Desulfurobacterium sp. TC5-1: one gene and its partner. The protein of the gene in region 2 interacts with the protein of the main gene of each other region in a pairwise test. Links are inferred from orthologs where the notes say so. Each region holds a gene or a part of one and is shown on either strand. Other genes may lie near its edges.

The links.
Region 1: the proteins of uvrB (region 2) and uvrA interact in binary tests that used the Escherichia coli proteins (3 or more experiments, as listed by UniProt). The link is inferred for Desulfurobacterium sp. TC5-1 from one-to-one orthologs.

Annotation. Positions count from the first base shown.
Region 1 is NZ_ATXC01000001.1:297,583-304,251, forward strand. What follows is about bases 3,002-6,371. They hold uvrA (excinuclease ABC subunit UvrA), read right to left. Parts: upstream 6,016-6,371; coding sequence 3,202-6,015; downstream 3,002-3,201. Other genes in these bases: H153_RS0101555 (GGDEF domain-containing protein), read right to left, coding at 3,002-3,160; ilvC (ketol-acid reductoisomerase), read right to left, coding at 6,095-6,371. In the rest of the region: H153_RS0101550 (EAL domain-containing protein), read right to left, coding at 1-1,283; more of H153_RS0101555, read right to left, coding at 1,436-3,001; more of ilvC, read right to left, coding at 6,372-6,669. UniProt on the Escherichia coli protein: The UvrABC repair system catalyzes the recognition and processing of DNA lesions. UvrA is an ATPase and a DNA-binding protein. A damage recognition complex composed of 2 UvrA and 2 UvrB subunits scans DNA for abnormalities.
Region 2 is NZ_ATXC01000001.1:116,124-124,331, reverse strand. The notes cover bases 3,029-6,009. They hold uvrB (excinuclease ABC subunit UvrB), read right to left. Parts: upstream 5,522-6,009; coding sequence 3,536-5,521; downstream 3,029-3,535. Other genes in these bases: H153_RS0100615 (CDC27 family protein), read left to right, coding at 5,569-6,009; H153_RS0100625 (adenine phosphoribosyltransferase), read right to left, coding at 3,029-3,445. Outside these bases: H153_RS09780 (diguanylate cyclase), read right to left, coding at 1-919; H153_RS08850 (PBP1A family penicillin-binding protein), read right to left, coding at 982-2,910; more of H153_RS0100625, read right to left, coding at 2,924-3,028; more of H153_RS0100615, read left to right, coding at 6,010-8,208. UniProt on the Escherichia coli protein: The UvrABC repair system catalyzes the recognition and processing of DNA lesions. A damage recognition complex composed of 2 UvrA and 2 UvrB subunits scans DNA for abnormalities.

The DNA.
Region 1 (6,669 bases), 180 kb from region 2 along the record:
GCGTTGGAAATGTTTATTGAAAGCCTTTCTTTCATTCCGGTTTTAGCTTTGTATTGCATGGCTTCTTCTATAACTATTTTATCAAGGTCTCCATCAAGAGAGTAAAAGCTGATATCGTCTATAAAAACACCCGCAGGCACTAACTTTCCGTCTTTAGTTCTTATCCTTGCAAGTACTTCAAAAGCAAAAATATCCCCGGAATATAAGTCTATAATTTTTTGAAAAGCAAAAGTTACTCTGTTTTCTTTTATGGCTTTTATTACAAGTGCTACGTTTTCTTTTCTTCTTTGACATCTCTTTCTAACAGTTTCGTCTATGAAAAAGAATCCTTCTTTTTTGGTTTTTTTGAATTCTCTCAGCGAATTTTCAAGAATCCATAGCAAGCTGGAGATATCGTTGCATACGCTTACCTTTGTTCCAACAGAAATTAGAACTATGTCAAGGGTATGTTTGTCGCCTTCCAGGGGTATTTTTATCGGCTTTTCTTTTACACTGTTAAGAAAGTCTTCAACTTTCTTTTTTATGTCTTCCTGATTTCCTTTCATCAAAACTAAAAATTGGTCACCTTGAAGCCTAAATATGTTGGGATATCCATTGCAGAATTCTTCTAAAAAGGTTTCTTTTAGGAATGTGGCGAAGTAAATAATGACACTGTCCCCCACTTCATATCCAAAGTATGTGTTTATGTTTGCAAATCCTCTTATGTCAAACACTACGGCAAATGTTAAATCTTTATTGCTGCATTTGGGGAATATTTTCTGGATGTTATATCTTGAAGGAAGTCCGGTCATAGGATCGGCTGCCGTTAGTGTCTGGTCAGGTGTAAATCTGCAGGAAGAACGCAAGAAGTATATAGCAATTATAAAGAGAAGTTTTGTTAGTTTTTTAATTCCGTCTATTAATTCGGGATGATTTGCGGATAGATTATAGAGGAGAGAGAGAATCCTTTCTGTAAAAGAGAAGTAAACTTCAATAAAGTCCAGGCTTTTTATGTTCCATTTTCTGTGGGTTTGTGTGATGGAATAGACTGAGATATGCAGGGATTTTGAATCAAATATGGAATTGAAAAAATCATTGATTGTTTCTGAGAAAACTTTACTGTCCACGCCTCTATTTTTAAAAAGATGTTTGTATTCCGGGAATTTATCAACGACTTCTTTTTTTAGTTCTTCGCACAGTTTATTCGCTTCTTTTATATTAATAAATTTTTTTAGTTCCTGTATTTGTTTGAAGTCATCTTCCGTGAAATTATATATTTGGAAAAGTTCTTCAAGAAGTTTCATAAGCTTCCCCCAATTTTGAGGCAGTATTGTTTGGAAAAATAGTTGGATCAATCTAACATTTTTTTTGTCTGGAGTCAATAAAGATTCTTTTTTATGTTTGGGGTAAATTTAATCAATCGGTTAATTTTTTAAAAAGATAACTAAATATTTTTTTATTTTAAAATTGCTTCAGGTTTTCCGAACAGGTAACCCTGTCCCATAATAGGATAGCTGGAGATTTGTAATAAACGTTCTTTTATTTCTTTTCGTTCAACGTATTCAGCAATTACGGAAATTTTCAGCTGTTCTGCAAGGGAAACAATGAATTTTATGAATTCTAAGTCTATAATTTCCTTATCTATATTTTTAACGAATCGTCCGTCAATTTTTATTCCATCTATTGGTAAGCTTTCGATGAGATGGAAATTGGAATAGTCAACGCCAAAGTCATCTATAAATATTTTGAAACCTAAATTTTTCAAATAGTTAAGCTTTTCGGTCAGATCAGATATAAGTGCCACATTCTGTCTTTCCATAAGTTCTATTATTATTTCCTGTGGGGAAATGTTATGTCTTTTTACTGCTTGCTCTAAAAATTCTATATCACCCTCTAAAAGTGCATTGGAGACGTTTATAGAGAAAGGAATTTTTATATTTTCTCTCCTTTTGTATTTTAGTGCTTTTTCTATAACGATTTTGTCAAGATCTTCATTAAGCGAATATATGCTTATGTCGTCAATAAACGACTCTGCGTTAATAGTTATATTGTTTTCATGCTGAATTCTGGTTAAAACTTCGTAAGCGAACGTTTGCTCTGTTTTTAAATTTACGATTTTTTGTAAAGTAAAAGAAACTCTGTTTTCTTTTATGGCGTTTATCACAAGTTCTACGTTTTTTCTTCTTCTTTTGCATTTAAACTTGTGATTTTTGTCTATTGTAAGACAGCCTTCCTTTTTTGTTTTTTTAATTGTTCTCATAGCATTTTCCATTGTCCAGAGGAGGGAAGAGATATCTTCATTTTCCACCTTCATTACTGTTGCGAGAACAGGGATATCTATTGGAAGAATATTGCCGTTGAAGGCAACCTTTATCGGTTTGCTTTTAAAATTGTTTAAGAAATTTTGTATCTTATCTTCGATATTTTCGGTGGTTCTAAAAAAGACGATGAACTGGTCTCCCTGAAGTCTGAATATATTCGGATAGCAGGAGCAGAATTCCTGAATGAAAAACTCTTTTATGAATGTTGCCAGGTACACTATTACACTATCTCCAACTTCGTATCCGAAATAGGTGTTAATGTTGGAAAGATTTCTTATGTCAAAGAGTATTGCGTATAGATTTTCTCTTCTTGAACATTTTGTGTATATTTTCTGAATTGTGTATCGGGACAGAAATCCGGTCATTGGATCTATATTTATGGATTTGCTGAATATGTCTCTGTTAATGCAGAAATTTTTCAAAAAATAAACGGCAATGATGAATAGAAGACGTGTTAGTGCTTTTATGCTTTTCTGGAGTTTGGGATTTTCCTTCGTTTTTCTGTAAAGATTGGAAAGTAAGTTTTCAATAAAGTAGAAATAGGCTTCTATAAATTCAAGTCTTTCAATTCCCCATTTCTTGTTAACAGAAGTGATGGATTCCATTATTTCAGATATCTGCTCTTTGTTGAAAAAAGCGTGCACAAACTTTTTTACAGTTTCTATGAAAGTTTCTCTGTTTATCTTATTGCTTTTTGCTGCCTGTGAAAAGGAATAAAAGTGTTCAGTAACATACTTTTCCAGATTTTCCCCGAGAATTTCTACGAATTCATTTGAGAATAGGGGTTTTAATTTATTAACCTCCTTGAACTCTTTATCTGTAAAGGTGTAGTTTTCCAAAAGTTCTTTAAGGGTATCCATAATATCTCCGGTCAGGATAAAAATTCTAAAATTAAGTATTATTAATATACCAGATATTTTCTTAAATATCTACCTGTATAGGTTTCTGTCTGTGCTACTTCTTCAGGTGTTCCGGTCGCAACGATTTTTCCTCCCCGGTCACCACCTTCAGGTCCTAAATCTATTATGTAATCGGCGCACTTTATAAAGTCCATGTTGTGTTCTATAACAATTACGGTGTTTCCCCTGTCCACTAACTTTTGAAGAACCTCTATAAGCTTTTTAACGTCGTGGATGTGAAGTCCTGTCGTTGGTTCGTCAAGAATGTAGAGAGTTTTTCCTGTGGGCCTTTTTGACAGTTCTTTTGCGAGTTTTACCCTCTGGGCTTCTCCCCCTGATAGTGTTGTTGCCGGCTGTCCCAATTTTATGTAAGAAAGACCGACGTCATAGAGTGTTTTTAGTTTTCTTACTATTCTTTCGTGGTGTTTGAAAAATTCAAGGGCTTCTTCAACGCTCATTTCAAGCACATCGTATATGTTTTTTCCCTTGTATGTTATCTCAAGGGTTTCTCTGTTGTACCTTTTTCCTCCGCAGACGTCACAGGTGACGTAAACATCAGGTAAGAAGTGCATTTCCACCTTTATCAGTCCGTCACCTTTACAGGCTTCACACCTTCCGCCGGGAACGTTGAATGAGAATCTTCCCTTTTTGTATCCTCTTGCCCTTGCTTCCGGTGTGGCCGCAAAGAGTTCTCTTATAAAGTCGAAAACGCCGATGTATGTAGCAGGGTTTGATCTTGGTGTTCTTCCTATGGGAGATTGATCAACGTTTATGACTTTATCTATGTCTTCAAGACCTTCTATCTTTTCATATTTTCCAGGTATGGTCTTACTTTTGTATATCTCTCGTGAAAGGGCGTTGTAAAGGATGTCGTTTATTAGGGTTGATTTTCCTGAACCTGATACACCGGTAACGCAAATAAACAGTCCAAGGGGAAATTCAACGGTTATATTTTTCAGATTGTGTTCTGCTGCACCTATGATTCTTAAAAACTTTCCGTTGGGTTTGCGTCTTTTTTCAGGTATGGGTATTGCAAGTTTTCCGGATAAGTACTTACCTGTTATGGATTTTTCACTCTTTTCTATCTCTTCTGGTGTTCCCGCTGCTACGACTTCACCTCCGTGGATGCCGGCACCCGGCCCCATGTCTATTACGTAGTCAGCACTTTTAATGGTATCCGTGTCGTGTTCTACGACGATTACCGTATTTCCTATGTCTCTCAGTTCTTTTAACGTTTTTATTAACCTGTCGTTGTCCCTTTGGTGGAGCCCTATGCTTGGTTCATCAAGGACGTAGAGAACGCCGGTCAATTTTGAGCCTATCTGAGTTGCAAGCCTTATCCTCTGGGATTCACCGCCCGAAAGTGTTCCTGTTCTTCTGTCAAGTGTTAGGTAGTCTAATCCAACGTCTAACAGGAATTTTAGGCGGTTTTTAATCTCTTTCAGAACTCTTTCTGCGATTATTTTTCTTTTTCCTTCAAATGTTACGTTATTGAAGAATTCATAAGCCTTTTTTATGCTCATCTCTTCAACGTCAGCTATTGAAAGGCCGTCTATCTTTACTGAAAGAGCTTCTTTGTTGAGCCTTTTCCCTTTGCACTCTTTACACGGAACTTCTCTCATGTACTCTTCTATATAGTCTCTGACAGATTCTGATTCTGTTTCTATGTAGCGTCTTTCAAGGTGTTTTATTATGCCTTCAAAGTAGTAGGGTTTATAGTTGCCTCTGCTCCATGAAACGGTGTTATAGACTCTCAAAATTCCCCTGTCAGCATAAAGTATAAAGTCAAGGTCTTCTCCTGTCAGTTCTCCTGCCGGTGTGTCGCGGGATATTCCTAAATAGTCGCACGCGGAAGAGACCATATCTTTTATGTATTCAAACTTTGCTCTTTCAGTTATGTTAAACGCGTTTACTATGGGTTTGTCCCAATTTATTAAAAGGTCAGGGTCTATTTTCGGAGAGAAGCCTATACCACCACACGCCGGACAAGCACCGAGAGGACTATTGAAAGAGAAAAGTCTCGGTGAAATCTCTTTAAAACTGAAACCACATATTGGACATGCCCCTTTTGTGCTAAGGATTTCCTCTTTTTTAGAGTCGTAATCTACAATCAAGACAAGTCCATCCGACAGCTTTACGGCTATTTCTACCGAGTCAGCGATTCTTGTTTTATCTTCCGGTTTTACTTTTATCCTGTCAACGATAACTTCAATTGTATGTTTGACCTTCTTTTCAAGTTTTAGATTGAGGGCTTCATCTATGGTGTACGTTTTTCCGTCTATTCTAATCCTTCTAAATCCCTGCTTTTCCAGTCTTTCAAGCAGGTTTTTGTGTTCGCCTTTCTGTTCTCTTACGATAGGTGAAAGAATGAGAATCCGCTTTCCTGTGAATTTCAAAATTCTATCTACAACCTCTTCAACGGTTTGGGGTCTTATTTCAATGTTGCAGTTTGGACAGAACGGCGTTCCAGCTCTTGCAAATAACAACCTCAGATAGTCGTGTATCTCTGTTGTTGTTCCAACGGTGGAGCGGGGATTTTTAGAGACAGTTTTTTGCTCAATAGAAATTGCAGGTGATAGTCCTTCTATCAGGTCAACGTCTGGTTTTTCCATCAGCTGGAGGAACTGCCTTGCGTAAGAAGAGAGTGACTCTACGTACCTTCTTTGTCCTTCGGCGTAGAGCGTGTCAAAGGCAAGGGACGATTTTCCCGAACCAGAAAGTCCTGTTATTACAACTAATCGGTTTTTTGGAATTTCTACGTCTATGTTTTTAAGATTATGCTGTCTTGCGCCTTTAACTATAATCTTATCTTTCATGGTAGTAATAATTTATTTCAAATGTGAGATATGTCCATTGGAAGTTGCGTGAGAAGGGCGGGCAGAGCCCGCCGGGTGATTATTTGAGGTCTTTTTTCTGTGTTTTGAGGAACGGCATCATTTCTCTCAGTTTTTTCCCAACCTTTTCGATTGGATGTTCTGCTTCTATCTTTCTGTGAGCGTTGAGAACAGGATAGTTTGCCTGAGCTTCAAGAACAAATTCCCTTGCAAACTCGCCTTTCTGTATTTCGTCTAATATCTTCTTCATTGCTTTTTTGGTGTCTTCTGTTATAACCCTTGGTCCTCTCGTGTAATCGCCGTATTCAGCTGTGTCGGAGATTGAGTATCTCATTCCGGCAAGGCCGTGCTGATAAATGAGGTCAACGATTAATTTAAGTTCGTGGAGGCATTCAAAATAGGCAACTTCAGGTTGATAGCCGGCTTCAACAAGAGTTTCAAATCCAGCCTTGATAAGAGCCGCTGTTCCACCGCAAAGGACAGCTTGCTCACCAAACAGGTCAGTTTCTGTTTCTTCTTTAAATGTTGTTTCTATTACACCTGCCCTTGTTGCACCAATTCCTTTAGCGTAGGCGAGGGCGACATCCATAGCCTTACCTGTAGCATCCTGATGGATAGCAACGAGGGCTGGAACGC
Region 2 (8,208 bases):
CAAGTTTTTCAAGGGCACCAAAATCACCTTCAGACAGCCTTTTTAAAGCGCCGGTTATATTTCCAAAAGTCTCTTTAATAGCCCTATTAATACTTGTAGAAACAAATAAAAAAGCTCCTGCATAACAGATAACAAGAATAATCATCACAAAAATAAATGTTTTATTCATTTTTTGAAAAATTCTGATGATAAGCATGTCTTCAAAAAACTTAAAATTACCAATAATCGTTCCGTCAATATCTTTCATGGGAAACGTGAAAATCAAATTACCGCTACCTGTTCCATTCAATCTACCAACATCTATCTCTACCTTCGAAGATAAAATCTGACTATAGGTCTTTAAAGAATTTTTGCCTATCCTGTGAGCAAAATAGATAAATCCTTGTGAAGCCACTTTCCCATTGTTCCAGCACAGAGGCAGAATTCCCACATGGTATATTTTTCCATCCCATTTATGAAAAAATGTTACAGGATGAGCAATCTTCCCTACTTTAAAATTTTTATCAATAAAAGACATTATCTTGGACACTTCTCCATCAGAAAAAATGCGATTTTTTAAATATATAGGAACACCCTTCAAATTATAAACTCCATAGGAGTCAAACTGTGACGTAACCATTTCATCATCATCCATCATTTCTTTTATCCAGTCAACATTCTTTTCTCTAACACTCTGAACCATCTCGTCCCACATGCCGAAGCTGTTAAGCATATTGCCTATTTTTTCCTCACATAAATGCAAAAGTGAAGGAAAAGCTCTTTTTATTCTACAGGACTCTTTTTTTCTAATTTCCGTTTCCATTTTTTTAATCACAAAAAAATCCGATACTCCAGATAAAAGTATCGAAAAAGCTATGAGAACAAGAATCATAAGGAGGGTCTTACCTATAAAAGAACGCTTAATGTTTTTATAATACAACCTACCCTCTAAATAGGTTCAAAAAATTTTACAAAATTATCAAATCAAAAGTAAGCCAACAGTTAGTTTAATGTCGATAAAATTCCAAAATCTTCAACACTAAGAGTGTTGCCTTTCACATACATGTCAATCTCTGTCTTAATCGGAAGAGAAGGTAACGGATAATAATTTCTGACAACTTCTTCGTAGGAAGGCAAAAATTTTCCACAGCCGTAAACAGAGCAAAGCCTTTTTGCAATTTCAGCCCAGGGCGGTGATGAAAGTCTTCCCCCGTCTGCACCTTTCCACAGTGTCTTATAGCTGTCCCTGCCGAACCATACACTCATAACGAAAGAGGTTGTAAACCCTGTAAAATAGGCATCCCGCCAGCCATTTGTTGTTCCAGTTTTTCCAGCAACATCAAACTCATTTGCAAGGTAGGATATGCGTCTTGCTGTTCCTTTTCTGACAACATCCTGAAGAATAGTTCTTAAAATGGCAATGTCCTTTCTGTCAGCAACTTTCTTAAATGAAGGACCACCTCTATAGATAAGCTGATTGTGTTTATCAAGAATTTCTTTTATAACAAACGGTCTGTAAAGAACACCGCCGTTTTCAATCGCCGAGAAAGCTCTCAAAATTCTATAAAGGTTTGCAGGGAAACTTCCCAAAACGTAAGAAAGGTTGAAATCACCCTTTGTAAATTCAAACTTTCTAAAATTCTGTCTCACTTTAGAAGGAATTTTCATCGCAAGATGAATGGTTGCAAGGTTAACAGAATAGGTGAGACCATTTTTAACCTCCATGTAATCGGTATAGTGGTGGGAGTAGTTTTCCGGACGCCAATACTTATCTTCTTCATGTTCACTATTTTCTTTCCCGGCATACTCCATAGGTAATTCAACAGGTGTATTCTCAACATAGTCGTATGGTGAAATCCCTTTTTCAAAAGCTGAAAGGTAGGTTATCGGCTTTGCCGTTGAACCGATAGGCCTTAAAATCTGGAAAGCTCTGTTTAGTTTCGTTTCCTTATAATCAGTTCCACCAACAACAAAGAGGACCTCACCAAGTCTTGTCATTGCCATTCCAGCGCACTGTAAATCGCTAAGATTGTGCTCCTTTGAATACTTTTCCGCATAAGAAGAAAGAACCTTCTGGGCAAAGTTTTGAATATCTTCATCTATAGTAGTTCTTATCGTCAAACCGCCCGTATAAAGCTCCTCGGCAGGAAGAATTTTTTTCGCCATGAACCTGACAAAATCAAGCTCATACCCGGCAGTTCTTGGTCTTTCAGGTTTGGGTAAAACTCCAAGAGGCTGGTTTATAGCATTGAGGTAGATAGTCTTAGTTATGTAACCGTTTTTGTACATCTGTTTTAAAACCCAGTTTCTACGCCTTAAAGCTCTTTCCGGATGTTTGAAAGGATTGTAGTATTCAGGTCCCCTTATAAGCCCCGCTATCAGCGCACATTCCGTTAGAGAGAGATCTTTTAAATCTTTTCCAAAAAGAACCCTTGCGGCAGCCTTTACACCGTAGGCTCCACTTCCAAGGTAAACGTAGTTAAGGTATAGCTCTAAGATTTCATTCTTTGAAAGATTATTCTCAAGCTCTTTTGCAATTCCTATCTCTCTCAGTTTTCTTGAGAATGTCCTTTGAGGTGAAAGAAATATAAGCTTCGCAAGTTGCTGTGTAATGGTGCTTCCACCCTGAACAATCCTGCCGGAAGTTATGTCTCTAACCGCTGCTCTAAGCAAACCTACAGGATCTATACCCTTATGTTCATAAAACCTTGCGTCCTCGGCTGATATAACCGCCCAGATAAGGTTTTGAGGAATTTCATCAAAAGAGGCATAGAGTCTAAAATGCTTTTTGTAAAAGTAACCTATAACGTTACCGTGTCTGTCAAGCACGGTAGTTGCAAAATCTGGAAGAAGCTTCTCCTTGTAGGCAGGAGAAGCCCAGCTGTTTGAAAATATCAACAAAAGAGAAAAGAGGAAAGCAACAAACCTCAACACGCCTCCTAAATTAAAACTTGATGAGAGAGAATACAGGATAGCCTCTATCCTGTATCCTTTTCCTTCCGCCAAGGAACGTAAGCTCAAGTAAAAAGTCAATACTTACAATATTTCCACCAAGTTTTTCAATCAGGTCTATGGCAGCACCCATAGTACCACCTGTCGCAAGAACATCGTCTATAAGGATTACCTTCATCCCTTTCTGAATGGCGTCTTCGTGAACCTCTATCTTGTCTTCACCGTACTCAAGTGTATAGGTTGCACTTATCGTCTTGTACGGAAGCTTTCCAGGTTTTCTAATTATTGCAAGTCCTGCACCTATTTTGTAAGCAAGCGCAGAAGCTAAGATAAAACCTCTTGACTCTATACCTGCAACAATATCAACACCGGCACCTACATATCTATTGCCTATGAAATCTATTACCTTTTGAAGTGCCCAGGGCTTGTGAAGAAGTGGTGTGATGTCCTTAAATATAATGCCCGGCTTTGGAAAGTCAGGTATGTCTCTTATGAGGGAACGAAGCTCCTCTATTTCTTTCTGAACGTTAAGATCTGTTTGAACCTCTGCCATCTCTGCCTCCATCTGTTTTGTAATGAGGGATAATTATACTAACTCCGCAAGTTAAGCAGGAACTATCAGCTTTCTCAACTCTTTTATCCTGTCCCTTATCTTTGCAGCCTTTTCAAACTCCCAGTTCCTGGCCGCTTCTTTCATCTCCTTTTCAAGCCTCGCTATCTCTTCAAAAAGCTCCTCTTCCGTCTTTGGAAGTTCTTCCTCTTTAACCTTTATCGTAAAGAACGGTGCAATGCCTGCATCCTCAAGAATGCTTGAATCTATCTCTCTTCTGACAGTCGTAGGCTCTATACCGTGCTTTTTGTTGTAAGCCTTCTGTATCTCACGACGCCTGTTTGTCTCATCTATCGCCTTTTTCATTGAGTCGGTTATCCTGTCTGCGTAAAGGATAACCTTGCCGTTAACGTTCCTCGCTGCCCTACCCATCGTCTGGATGAGAGAAGTTGTCGAACGTAAAAATCCCTCTTTATCGGCATCAAGAATTGCAACAAGAGAAACTTCTGGAAGGTCAAGTCCTTCCCTCAACAGGTTAACACCAACCAAAACATCAAACTCACCAAGCCTTAAAGCCCTTATAATTTCAACCCTTTCAACCGAATCTATCTCTGAATGGAGATATTTCGCCCTTACGCCTCTATCAAGCAAGTAATCGGTAAGCTCTTCGGCCGTTCTCTTTGTTAACGTTGTAACGAGCACCCTCTCGTTTCTCTTAACCCTCTCTCTAATTTCAGAAAGGAGATCTTCCATCTGCCCTTCTGTCTTTCTCACCTCAACTTCTGGATCAAGGAGTCCTGTCGGTCTTACAATCTGTTCAACAATCTGCTCTGAAACCTCCATTTCAAAAGGCCTGGGTGTTGCAGAAACAAAAATCACCTGATTGAGCCTTTCCAAAAACTCCTCAAAATTCAAAGGCCTGTTGTCGTAGGCGGAAGGAAGACGGAAACCGTGCTCAACAAGGTTAAACTTCCTCGCCCTATCACCTCGCCACATCGCCTTTATCTGGGGGATTGTAACGTGGGACTCATCTATCACCACTAAAAAATCGTCGGGAAAGTAATCGAGAAGCGTAAATGGGGGTTCACCTGGTTTTCTGCCGTCAAGGTGCCGTGAGTAGTTCTCAATACCCTTACAGTGACCTATCTCAAGAAGCAGTTCTATGTCATAACGGGTCCTCTGTTCTATCCTTTTAGCCTCAACAATTTTATCCTGTTCAAGGAAAAACCTTATCCTCTCTTCAAGCTCTACTTCAATAGATCTTACAGCCCTGATCAGTTGCTCATGAGGTGTAACGTAGTGAGAAGCCGGATAGACGGTGTAAGTGTCAAAACTCCTTATAACTCTCCTGTCAAAGTAGTCCTGCTCCGTTATTGAATCCACTTCATCGCCAAAAAGCTCAACCCTTATAAATCTGTCCTCAACATCGGCAGGGAAAATGTCTATAACATCGCCCCTTACCTTGAAAATGCCGGGACGCATGTCAAATTCACTTCTCTCGTAACCTAAATTAACCAACTTTCTGATGACATCATCCCTATTAATCTCTTCACCAACACCAAACCTTAAAGCCAATTGAGAATAGAAAGAGGGGGAACCGAGACCGTAGATGCAGGAAACAGACGAGACAACAATAACATCACGCCTTGTAAGGAGAGAAACGGTTGCAGAGTGCCTCATCCTGTCAATAACAGGATTTATGGAACAATCCTTCTCTATATATAGATCTCTGTTCGGCAGGTAGGCTTCAGGCTGATAGTAGTCGTAATAGCTTATGAAGTACTCAACGGCATTGTCGGGAAAAAAGTTTTTAAGCTCATGGTAAAGCTGAGCAGCTAACGTTTTGTTGTGAGAAATTACAAGTGTTGGCTTTTGAACCTTCTCTATAACGTTTGCAATGGTAAAGGTCTTTCCGCTACCCGTTATCCCAAGCAGCGTCTGATACTTTAATCCCCTATTTAAACCTTCAGTTAACTTTTCTATAGCTTTTGGCTGGTCTCCTGCCGGTTTAAACTGTGATTTAACCTTAAACTTTTCCATGGTAGAGTATAATTTATACCGATGAACACAGACATGGAGACAAAGAGATGAAAAAAATCCTCATAGCCTCTCTACTTTTAGCAGTAACCGCCAATGCAGCAGATATAAATTTCGGTCTGAAACTATACAAAGACGGTATGTACGACTTAGCAGACCAGACATTTTCCCAGGTACTGACATCACCGCCTAAAACCATAAAACCATATCTCATTCCGATGGCAGAAACATTTTTAAAAACAAAAGATATAAACTCCCTGAAAAAACTTCTCAAAATATGGAAAGAGAGATACCCCACATACAAAAAGGGATACTACTTAGGTCTATCAACATTTGTAAACATCAGTGAAGGAAAAAAATTGAAGGATGTTTTCAATGAAACTTCATTCCTGTCACTTCCCGTAAAAGAGAAAATAGACTTTCTGAAAGTTCTCTCAAAAGCTCCCCTTTCAACGGATGAAAAGTTCTATATCCTCACATTGGGAAGAAAAAGGATAGACGTTAAAGGTGCATTATCAGACAGTGGATTTCTTGAAACATTTGCAGAAGAAGCAATAAGAAACAAAAAACAGGAAATAACCGACTACATATTTGCAAACTACGGCGACTGGTTAAAAGGAAAAACGTTTGAACTTCCGTACATAAGGTATCTTGAAAGACAGAAAAGATACGACGACGCACTTATAAGGCTCAAAAAACTCTATAAAAAAGAGAAAAATTCAGAAATCCTATTTGAAATGGCAAAGGTTTATTACCTCAAAGGCAACTATAAAACAGCCCTTAAACTTGCCAGAAACCTGAAAACAAAAGAAGCTAAGTTTTTAAGAGCGTGGGCATACTTTAAGTCAGGGAAGAAGAGAGAAGCATTTAAAGAATTGGATATGAACATTCAAAAACCCTCAATGCCTGAAAGTCTCAAAGCAGCAGTAAACTTCATAGAGGGAAAAATAAATCCTGAAGAAATTAAAAAATTCTATCCGGAATACTACTATCGGGCACTCCTTTTCACATTCGCACCATCGGCAGACGAAAATGTAAAAGGGATAAACAACCACGACGCAGGCATGTTTTTCTTTGAGAGAGGGGATTTCGACAAAGCGTTCAGCCACCTTAAGCAGGCACTAACCTCAAGGAAAAGCATCTATTTAACACCAAGAACGCTCTATCTGTTAGGTAAAATAGCCGTAATAAACAAAGACATGGGAAACATGCTCTACTCAGAAATAGCAAACAATTTTCAGAACACATCCTACTACCGTGCATCCATAATTCCTTACGCAAAATCCTTGATACTAAAGGGAAACTTTGATGCAGCTGCAAAGCTTCTTGAATACGGAATAGAGCAATTCAAGATAGAAAGCACAGAAGCAAGGAAACTTTTAGGCAAAGCCTATTATTACGAAGGTAACTACAAAAAAGCCACCATAACGTTAAAGCCTATAATAAGCAAAGATGACGAAGCTTTTCACTTTTTTATCCTTTCAGAATTTTACGGCGGGAAAAAACGAACTGCATTTGAATACTTAAAGGCGAAATTAAACAACAGCAGGCTCTTTCCAGAAATAAACTATGGAAGACTCTGCTACTTAGCTGCAGGCTTAAAGAAAACATCCTACCTGAAAAAAGTGCCACCACCGGAAGAACCACTAACAGCAGCTATGTTAGCCGTTTTAACAGGCAACAAAAACCTTATGAAAAAACTGATATACAAAACAACAGGAATGGCAAGAGAGGCGATCCTTTACAAACTTGCAACGATGGAAAAAAGCCCAAGCAGACGGTTTTACTACCTTTCACTTCTTAAAGCCGTCGCTGAAAATCCTGAAACGGCCAACTTTGCAGAGAAGATGGAAGAGTACGACGCTTACCGATCCGGACAGTTTGACAGTCTTCTCCTAAATAATCCTGAATTCATAGCCTACAACCCTGAAAACGACATATCGGACATAAACTCAATCGTTGAAAAGGCAAATGACTACTATGAAGCAAAAGGTATCCTGAAAGCTTACGGACTTTACAAACTGGCGGCTGAAAGAACGACAGACCCTGAAATAAGAACATCCGTAGCAACTAAAATGGTCGAAATAGACATGAAGCTTAAAAACTACAAAAGAGCGGTAAGGGACATAAACCTCATTCCGGACAAGGGGCAGAAAGAGAAAGACATAAAGAACTACCTCCTGACTGAAGTTTACTACAAAGAAGGAAGACTCCTTGATGCACTCAACGCTGGAAAGGCTGTTGCAAACATTGAAAACATTCCAGAAGAAGACAGGGTGAAATTCGCTGCCACCCTTGCATCTTTATACAAACTTGCAGGAAACGAAGAAAAGGCAATGGAACTTCTAAACTACATAGTAAAATCGGGACACCTCTCAGAAATTGATTATGATGACCTTGTCAACCTTGCACTGTTCCTCGACAAAAAAGGGAAGAAAAAAGAGGCTATTGAACTGTTGAAAGAGGCAAACAAAAAGGCAAAGAAAAAGGAACAGAAGGCAGAATCCCTTTTCTGGCTTGCATCTGTGGAGGAGGAAACGGGAAACCGTGAAAAGGCGCTGATGGACTACCTTAAAATATATTACGAAGTCGGCGTAGAACCCTGGACTTCAACAGCCCTTTACAGGGCAGCTTCCATACTTGAAGACAGGGGAAGCTACCAGCAGGCTTTGAAGTTGTTAAAGAAAGTG